Gloeobacter violaceus PCC 7421: one gene and its partner. The protein of the gene in region 1 interacts with the protein of each later gene in a pairwise test. Links are inferred from orthologs where the notes say so. Each region holds a gene or a part of one and is shown in the gene's direction. Other genes may lie near its edges.

Region 1 (4,259 bases):
GCGGCGCGGCCGATGGCGGGTGAATTCTCCCCCAAAGCTGGGATAGCAATGTGCCGTTTAATCTGCATGTTCGCTGGCACATCGCTCGCCGGCGGGCCGCTGAGAAGACAGCACAAGATTTGCGACGAAAGGGCTCTATGGCAGCCGTCCGAGCGCATAGAATAAGCCCGTACCTCACCTCGGATCGTTGCGCGTGCGAGGGGGCAGACAGGGTTATGTTTAGACTCTTTAACCGTTCGGCCTGTGAAATTGGGATCGATCTCGGTTCGGCAAACACGCTCATCTACCGCAACGGTCAGGGAATTGTGCTTGCGGAGCCTTCGGTAGTCGCCCTCGAATGCCGGGGAGACCGGCTCATCGCCGCAGGCGAGGAGGCATCGCAACTGATTGGTCGCTCTCCGACCAACATGGTGCTCTCGCGGCCTCTGCGCGAGGGGGTGATCGCCGATTTTGAATCGGCGGCGGTGATGCTCAAGCACTTTGTACGCAAGGCAATGGGCACCTCCTCCTCGGTGTCGCGCATGGTGGTGGGCATTCCCAGCGGGGTGACCGAGGTCGAGCGGCGGGCGGTAATCGAAACGGCCACCCACGCCGGGGCGCGGTCGGTGCACCTCATCGACGAGCCGCTCGCTGCCGCCATCGGCGCCGGGCTGCCGGTCACCGCCCCGGTAGGCGGGATGATCGTCGATATCGGCGGCGGTACCACCGAGGTGGCGGTTCTGTGCCACCAGGGCTGCGTCGCCTCCCAGTCGGTGCGGGTGGCGGGCGATGCGATGAACGAGTGCATCACCCAGTACCTGCGCAAGCATTACGACCTGATCGTCGGCGAGCACACCGCCGAACAGCTCAAAATCGATCTCGGATCCGCCGCCGGGTCCGGCGGAGATCGCAGTATCGAGGTGTGTGGCCAGGATCTGCTCAGCAGCCTGCCGCGCATCCATGTCGTGCACGAGAGCGAGGTGCGCGAGTGTATCCGCGAACCGATCCGCACGATTGTCGATGCGGTGCGGCGCACCCTCGAACTCACCCCGCCCCAACTGGTGGCCGATATCTACCGGCGCGGCATTGTGCTGTGCGGGGGCGGAGCGCTGCTGCGCGGCCTCGACGAACTGCTCGCCGCCGAGACGGGCATCTGCGTGCACATCGCCGAATCGCCCCTGGCCTGCGTCGCCCTCGGCACCGGCCAGGTGCTGGAAAATCCCCAGAAGTGGAGCCGGGTACTGAGCGCTCAGGCACTGGCGGTCTGAAGGCCGATCCCAGCCGCCGTCGGGAGATCAAGGGTGCCATAATGGACCTATCGAGCTTTTCGGCGTATCTATGGCGAACCAACTGCAGGTGCCCAAGCAAAAGCTGGCCAAGCCGCCCCTGGCGATTCACACCCTCGGGGACCGGGTCTTGCGCCAGGGCAGCAAACAAATCTCGGGCATCAACGACGAAGTGCGCAAGCTCGCCCAGCAGATGCTCCAGACGATGTACAGCGCCGACGGTATCGGCCTTGCCGCCCCCCAGGTAGGCGTCAACAAGCGGATGATCGTCGTCGACATCGACCCGGAGAACGCCGCCCGGCCGCCGCTGGTGCTCATCAACCCGCTGATCAAGCAATTCAGCAGCGATCTGGCCGTCGATCAAGAAGGCTGCCTGAGCGTGCCCAGCATTTACGCCGATGTGCGCCGTCCCGAGCGCGTCGTGGCTACCTACCGCGACTTGAACGGTCGGCCGGTCACCCTCGAAGCGACCGGCCTGCTCGCCCGCTGCATCCAGCATGAGATCGATCACCTTGATGGTGTGCTGTTCGTCGATCGCGTCGAGAACCAGATTGCCCTCGCTCCCCAACTGGTCGAAAAAGGATTTGCCGTCCGGGACGTACAGGTGCGCGCCTGAGCAAATTTGGGCCATTGCAGATATAAAAAACCAGGCTTCGAGCCTGGTTTTTTATGGGATGGGATATGGGCTGAGGTGCTACTGCAACTCGGCGGTCTCTGTCCACAGCCAGCAGCCCAGGACCGAGGTGCACGCCAGGAGCACCAGCGGCAGGATGCCGGTGGCAAAGACAGGCATCTGGCCGGTGGTCGCCGCGTGCACCATCGTGGCGCAGGCGATAAGGGGAACGGCGGTGCCCACGGCAGCACCGAGAATTTGAAGGGCGTGGAGGCGGTTGAGGCGTTGGCTGGTCACGGGCGTACTCCGGTCGTCTGGATTGCTGGGGGATTGTGCTCCTATTGTTCTTTTGAAACGGGGGGTACCACAGGGTTGTCCCCGGTACAGGCGGGTGCGCTTGGGCGCACAGGGTAGAGCCCACCTGCGCACCCGATAGCCCCCTGCGCTTGGGCGCACCCGCCTGTGCGCCCCTGGGCAATCGGCTGTACGGCAAAGGCGCTCGCAAGCCCCGGTAGCGTTGCCTACGATGAACACAGTTTTGTGATGGTAGCTGGCGGACCGGGGCAACCCGGTCCTTTTTTTGTCGATACCCCAGCTGCACTCTCGGAAGAGCAGTAATACTTATTTTGCGCGGAACTCATCTGAAGTTGCGTGTTTTCATCGATACCGTGATTTTCGGTGGCGACAGATTACGCTGTATTTCCCCGGTGATAACGGCAACACTTGCATAGACGGGGGACTGGGATGCCATGATGAGACCGCACATTGTTTGCGAAATAGAGCTACACTTGTCCAATTTGTTTGCCTGTCGGTGGGTGCATGTCTTCAATCTGGCGTTGGCGCTGGGATTGTGCCTATCTACTGCCTGGCCCCTGATCGCTCCCGCGTCCGCGGCGGCACCGATAGCCGGAGATCTGGCGGAGGCCGAGCGGTTGCACCAACGGAGCTTGCAGTTGTGGCAGCAGGGAGACTACGCGCAAGCGCTTGAACCGGCTGAGCAGGCCATGGCGGTTCGCGAGCGCCTGCTGGGACCGGAAAATCCCGATGTGGCCGCGAGCCTCAACCACCTCGGAAACCTGCTTGCGGATCGGGGGGATTACGGGCGATCGGAGCTTCTGTATGAGCGGGCCCTGGCCATTCGCCAAAAAGTCTTCGGCTCGAAGCACCCCAGTGTGGCCGCAAGCCTCAACAACCTGGCTGCCTTGCAGGCAAAGCAGGGCCGCTACCGGGAGGCAGAGCCGCTGTACGAGCGGGCCCTGGCCATCCGCGAACAGGTCTTCGGTCCTGAGCACCCCGAGGTGGCAAAAACCCTCATCAACCTGGCTGCCCTCTTTAGAAAGCAGGGCCGCTACCGGGAGGCGGAGCCGCTGTACGAGAGGATCCTGGCCATTCACCAAAAAGTCCTCGGTCCTGAGCACCCCGAGGTGGCCAAAACCCTCAACAACCTGGCTTTACTGTACGTCGATCAGGGCCGCTACCGGGAGGCGGAGCCGCTGTACGAGCGGGCCCTGGCCATTCACCAAAAAGTCCTCGGTCCTGATCACCCCCAGGTGGCCAAAACCCTCAACAACCTGGCTATTTTGCAGACAAAGCAGGGCCGCTACCGGGAGGCGGAGCCGCTGTACGAGAGGGCCCTGGCCATTCACCAAAAAGTCCTCGGTCCTGATCACCCTGATGTGGCAGTGAAGCTCAACAACCTGGCTTTTCTGTACGTCGATCAGGGCCGCTACCGGGAGGCGGAGCCGCTGTACGAGCGGGCCCTGGCCATTCACCAAAAAGTCCTCGGTCCTGATCACCCCCAGGTGGCAGCGAACCTCAACAACCTGGCTTTACTGCACGTCGCTCAGGGCAAATATCTGGAGGCGGAACCGCTTCTCAAGCACGCTCTGGTCATCCACCACAAAACCCTCGGTCCGGAGCACCCCGATGAGGCTCAAGTGCTCCACAGTTTGGCTGTGCTGTACACCAGCTTGGGCCGCTACCGGGAGGCGGAGCCGCTGCTTGAGCAAGCCCTTGCAATCCACCAAAAGGCTTTCAGGCTGCAGCACCCCATAATCGTCAGTATTCTCCAGACATTCGCCAGCCTGCGGCTGAAGCAAGCGCGGCCAGCGGAGGCCCTTGGTCTGCTGCAGGAGCGCCTGGACGTTCAGGAGCGCCTACTGGGTCTCAACCTGGCCGTAGGCGACGAGGCGCGCAAGCGCGATTACTTAGACACCCTTGTCGAAGGCGTTGACTTGAGTGTCTCAGCCCACCTGCGCTACGCTCCCACAGAGCCTGCAGCCGCCCGGCTGGCCCTGGGAGCCGTGCTGCAGAGGAAGAGCCGTGTGCTCGACGAGTTGACCGGCGGTCTGGCTCAGCTGCGCGCTCGGCTCGCTCCCGGG
Region 2 (5,121 bases), 1.3 Mb from region 1 along the record:
CGCTTTTGAGCAAACAGCAACTGGTGGGCGTGCTGTTTGTTGCGGGTCTGGAGCCCCTGGCTCCCATGGCGCGCAACCTGCTCGAAAGTGTTTCAAGTCAGCTGGCCGTCGCCCTGCTCAACAGCCGCAGCGTGCGCGCCGTCGAAGAAGCGCGGGCGCGCCTGGAAGCCACGTTCGAGCAGATGTCCGACGGTGTGTCGATTGCCGACGCCCGGGGCAATCCGCAACTGATCAACCCGGCGGGACTGCGCATTCTGGGTCTGCCTGCCGATCAAGATCTCACCGACAGCGACTGGCAGAATCGCTTCGAGGTGTTCACCCTGGAGGGCGAGCCTTTGGAAGCGCAGGAAGTGCCGGTTCGCCGCGCCGTGCGCTTCGGCACCACGGTGCGCGCCGACTTGCAAATTCGGATCCGCCAGGGACGCTCGGTACTGTTGTCGGTCAGCGCTTCGCCGCTCAAAGACGGCCGTGGCAACATCTATGGGGTGGTGGCCGTTTTTCGCGATGTGACGGTCGAGCGCGAGCGCGAGCGGCGCCTGGTGCAGCAGGCTCGCGAATTGGAGGCTCTGAATACCGAACTGGCGGCTACCAACGAAGAACTCGAAGCCCAGCAGAGCGAACTGGAGGCCATCAACGCAGAACTCGAGCAGCAGCGGCTGCAGATCGAGAGCCAGAATCAGGAACTCGTCGAAGCCGACCGCCAGAAGAACAACTTTTTGGCCTCAATGAGCCACGAGTTGCGCACACCCCTCAACGCGATTATCGGCTTCTCGCAGCTGCTGTTGCGCAACAAAAACCTGCAGGAGCAACCGCAGGTACTGCTGCAACTCGACCGCGTCTATCAGAACGGCAAGATCCAGCTGCGGCTGGTCAACGACATTCTCGATCTCGCCAAGATCAAAGCGGGCAAAGTCGAGTTGCGCTACCAGCCAGTCGCCCTCGAACCATTCGTGCGCGAGGTCTACGCCGCCCTCGAAAGCCTCGCGCTCCAAAAAAATCTGTCGGTGCGCATCGCCGTCGACCCATCCATAGGGTCCGTCGAGACCGATCCGCAGCAACTGCGCACGATCTTGATCAACTTGCTCAGCAACGCCTTCAAGTACACCGAGCGGGGCGAAGTCGAAGTGCGCGCCCGGCGCCCGGCGGCCGACCGCTTCGAGTTGGAGGTGCGCGATACCGGCGTCGGCATCGATCCGGACCAACAACAAAAAGTCTTCGACGAATTTAGCCGCCTGGAAGGGGCCGCGACGCGCCAGGCCAGCGGCACCGGATTGGGGCTGGCTATCTGCAAACGGTTGGTGACGCTGATGGGAGGCGAGATTTCGTTGGTGAGCACCCCGGGCGTGGGCAGCACTTTCACCGTCCGTCTGCCCTGCGGGCCTGCTGTTATCCCTGCCGGGCGCTCGGCGGGTGAGCCGCCGAAGGTGCTGTTTATTGAGCACGACCTGCAGGTGCAGCAACTGGTGGCCACCCGGCTTGCCGAGCGCTCCTACCGGTTGCTGTTTGCCCCCGACAGCATCGAGGGCATCCAGATTGCCAAAGCCGAACGCCCCGATGCGATCGTGCTCGATCCGACCCTGCCGCGCACCGATCTGTGGGGGGTGCTCTTCGAGTTGCGGACCGACCCCACTACCGCCGGTATTCCAATCTTGTTGCAGAGCATCGCAGGCGAGCGGGGCCTGGCGATCCCGCTCGGACTGGCGGATTTTCTGACCCGCCCCGTGGGCCAGGAAAGTTTGCTCGCGGTACTCAAGCGCCGCCGGGTCGCCCCCGAGGGCGATGCGATCTTGATCGTCGACGACAGCGCCGACAACCGCGAGTACCTGGCCGCCTGCCTGCGCGACGAAGGCTACCGTGTGCAACCGGCCGCCTCCGGCCACGAGGCCCTCGCCTACCTCGAAAGCCACCGACCGCAACTGGTCATCCTCGATTTGATGATGCCGCAGATGGACGGTTTCGAAGTGCTCAGGCGACTGCGCCGGATGCCGGGGGGCAGGCAGTTGCCGGTGCTCATTTTGAGTGCCATGGATTTGACCGAACAGCAGCGTCAAACCTTGCTTGCCGAGCAGACCGAACAGATCCTCAAAAAAGGCGATCAGAACATCGACGAGCTGCTGAGCTTGCTCGACGACACCCTGCGCCGACAGCTTGAGACGGCCAGAGCGGCCGGAGCAGAGAGGCTGACACCGGATACCCGAAGCCTGTAGAATGGGTGTATAGTTGTGCAACAAAACATTAAAATCAAAAATTTATCAGCCCACTCTTTTGACCAAACGCACCACTGACCAACCCGTTAAGGAGGCCGATTGACAAACGCATATCGTGTCGCTGTTCTGGGAGCCACCGGAGCAGTGGGCACCGAGATGGTCAAGTTATTACAAGAGCGCCACTTTCCCCTCGCCAGTCTCAAGCTGCTTGCCTCGGAGCGTTCTGCGGGCAAGTTGCTTGATTTTGCCGGTGAATCGCTGCCCGTTGAGGTGCTGAGGCCCGAGGCTCTCAAAGGCCAGGACATTGTCCTGGGTGCCACCGAGGCAGATGTGGCCCGGCAGTATGCCGGGGTGATCGTCGAAGCGGGGGGAGTGTTTGTCGATAACTCCAGCGCCTTTCGCCAGGATCCGGCGGTGCCGCTGGTGGTGCCGGAGGTTAACCTGGCGGATCTGACTGCCCACTGCGGAATTGTCGCCAGCCCCAATTGCTCTACAATCCTGCTGGTGGTGGCCGTGTGGCCCCTACACCGGCGCCGGCCCCTGAAGCGCTTGGTCGTCTCCACCTACCAGGCGGCTTCCGGGGCGGGGGCGGCGGGCATGGCGGAGCTTGAACGCCAGACGCGCCAGGTGCTGGCGGGCGAAGTGCCCACAGCCGAGGTTTTTCCTCACCCGATCGCCTTCAATCTTTTCCCTCACAATTCGGCTATCGGAGCGGACCGCTACTGCGAGGAAGAGCGCAAGATGGTCCACGAGACACGGCGCATCTTTCACAGCGCGGCCCTGCCCATTGCCGTCACCTGCGTGCGCGTGCCGGTCCTGCGCGCCCACAGCGAGGCGGTCAACCTCGAATTTGAAGAGCCCTTCCCGGTGGCGGAGGCACTGGCGCTGTTGCGCGAAGCCCCGGGATTGCAGGTGGTCGAAGATTGGGAGCGCAACCACTTTCCGATGCCCGTCGAGGCGAGCGGCCAGGACGCGGTGTTGGTGGGGCGGGTGCGCGAGGATCTCTCCTGTCCGGGGGCTCTGGACCTGTGGCTTTCGGGCGATCAGATCCGCAAGGGAGCGGCCCTCAACGCCGTCCAGATTGCCGAACAGTTGGCGGGAGGGAGGCGGTGAGCTTCGGTCGGGTGCTCACGGCGATGATCACACCCTTCGACGGCGAGGGTAATGTCCATTACGCCGAGGCCGAAAAACTGGCCGACTATCTGGCGGCCCACGGCAGCGATACCCTGGTCGTCTGCGGCACCACCGGCGAATCGCCGACCTTGAGTTGGGAAGAAGAGTACGAGTTGTTCGATGTGGTGCGCCGGGCGGTGGCCGGCCGCGCCAAGGTGGTGGCGGGCACCGGCTCCAACGCCACCCGCGAAGCGGTCGTCGCCACCCGCAAAGCCGCAGCCCTGGGTCTCGACGGCACGCTGCAGGTGTGCCCCTACTACAACAAACCTACCCAGGACGGGCTTTTTGAGCACTTTCGCGCCGTCGCCCAGGCGGGCGATCTGCCGGTGATCCTCTACAATGTGCCGGGGCGCACCGGCGTGCACCTCGCCCCTGAGACCGTCGCCCGCCTTGCCGAGGTACCGGGAATCGTCGCCATCAAAGAAGCGAGTGGTTCCCTAGACCAGGTGAGTGCCGTCCGGGCGCTCACCTGCGAGGATTTTGTGATCTACTGCGGCGACGACTCGCTGACCTTGCCGATGCTTGCCGTCGGGGCGACGGGTGTGGTCAGCATCGCCTCGCACCTGGTGGGAGAGCCCATCCAGCAGATGATCCGGGCCTTCGAGAACGGCCACAACGACAAAGCCCGCCGGATTCACCTGCACCTGTTGCCGCTTTTTCGAGGGCTTTTTTGGGAGACCAATCCGATTCCCGTCAAGCTGGCCCTCGCCCTGCAGGGCTGGGATGTCAACCATCTGCGCCTGCCGCTCGTCGCCGGGAGCGAGGAACTCGGCTCCCGGCTTGAAAAGCTTTTGCACCAGCTTGAACTGCTGGTCTGAGCGGTCCGTCCGACCGCATCTTTACCACGACAACACCGCACACAAGGAACCTTATAATATGGCTGAAAGCCCGAACCAGACTGTTTCGCCCCTACGCATCACTCCCCTCGGTGGGCTGGGAGAAATCGGCAAGAATACCTGGATCTTCCAGGTCAACGACGAAATTATGCTCCTCGATGGGGGTCTGTCGTTTCCGACCGAGGAGATGCACGGCGTGAACCTGGTGCTGCCCAATATCGATTGGCTGATCGAAAACCAGGAAAAAATCGTCGGTATGGTGGTCACCCACGGCCACGAGGACCACATCGGCGGCATTCCCTATCACCTGCAGCGGCTGCGCATCCCGGTCATCCATGGACCGCGCCTGGCGATGGCTCTACTTGAAGACAAACTGCGGGAGGCGGAGCTGTTGGGCCGCACCCAACTGCAGACGGTCGGGCCGCGCGGCACCGTGCGCGTGGGCAAGTACTTTCTGGTCGAGTACCTGCAAAACACCCACTCGATGGCCGATTCCTACACCCTGGCCATCCACACCCCGGTAGGGGTGGTGATGCACACGGGCGATTTCAAGTTCGACCATACACCCGTGGACGGCCGCAAATTCGACTACCAGCGGCTTGCCGAATACGGCGAGAAGGGCGTGCTGTGTCTGATCAGCGATTCGACCAACGCCGAGGTGCCGGGCTTTACGCCCTCCGAGCGCTCGGTCTACCCCAATCTCGAGCGCTACATCAAAGAAGCCCCCGGTCGGGTGATCGTGACGACGTTTGCTTCTTCGGTCCACCGCATCCACATGTTGCTCGACATCGCCCAGAAGACGGGCCGCTCGGTGTGCGTCGTGGGCCGCTCAATGCTTAACATGATCGCCAAGGCCAAGGCCTTGGGATTTATTCCCAACTTTTCAGACTCGCTCCTCCAGCCGG

The links. Proteins that work in one complex are often made in the same cells at the same time.
Region 2: the proteins of def (region 1) and GLL_RS05275 interact in binary tests that used the Escherichia coli proteins (3 or more experiments, as listed by UniProt). The link is inferred for Gloeobacter violaceus PCC 7421 from one-to-one orthologs.

The regions. Positions count from the first base shown.
Region 1 is NC_005125.1:2,385,685-2,389,943, reverse strand. The notes cover bases 169-3,099. They hold def (peptide deformylase), read left to right. Parts: upstream 169-1,317; coding sequence 1,318-1,881; downstream 1,882-3,099. Other genes in these bases: GLL_RS11520 (CHAT domain-containing tetratricopeptide repeat protein), read left to right, coding at 2,694-3,099; GLL_RS11525 (hypothetical protein), read right to left, coding at 1,960-2,175; GLL_RS11535 (rod shape-determining protein), read left to right, coding at 216-1,247. In the rest of the region: more of GLL_RS11520, read left to right, coding at 3,100-4,259. UniProt on the Escherichia coli protein: Removes the formyl group from the N-terminal Met of newly synthesized proteins. Requires at least a dipeptide for an efficient rate of reaction. N-terminal L-methionine is a prerequisite for activity but the enzyme has broad specificity at other positions.
Region 2 is NC_005125.1:1,089,441-1,094,561, forward strand. The notes cover bases 1,409-4,313. They hold GLL_RS05275 (aspartate-semialdehyde dehydrogenase), read left to right. Parts: upstream 1,409-2,306; coding sequence 2,307-3,320; downstream 3,321-4,313. Other genes in these bases: GLL_RS05270 (response regulator), read left to right, coding at 1,409-2,207; dapA (4-hydroxy-tetrahydrodipicolinate synthase), read left to right, coding at 3,317-4,198; GLL_RS05285 (ribonuclease J), read left to right, coding at 4,257-4,313. Outside these bases: more of GLL_RS05270, read left to right, coding at 1-1,408; more of GLL_RS05285, read left to right, coding at 4,314-5,121.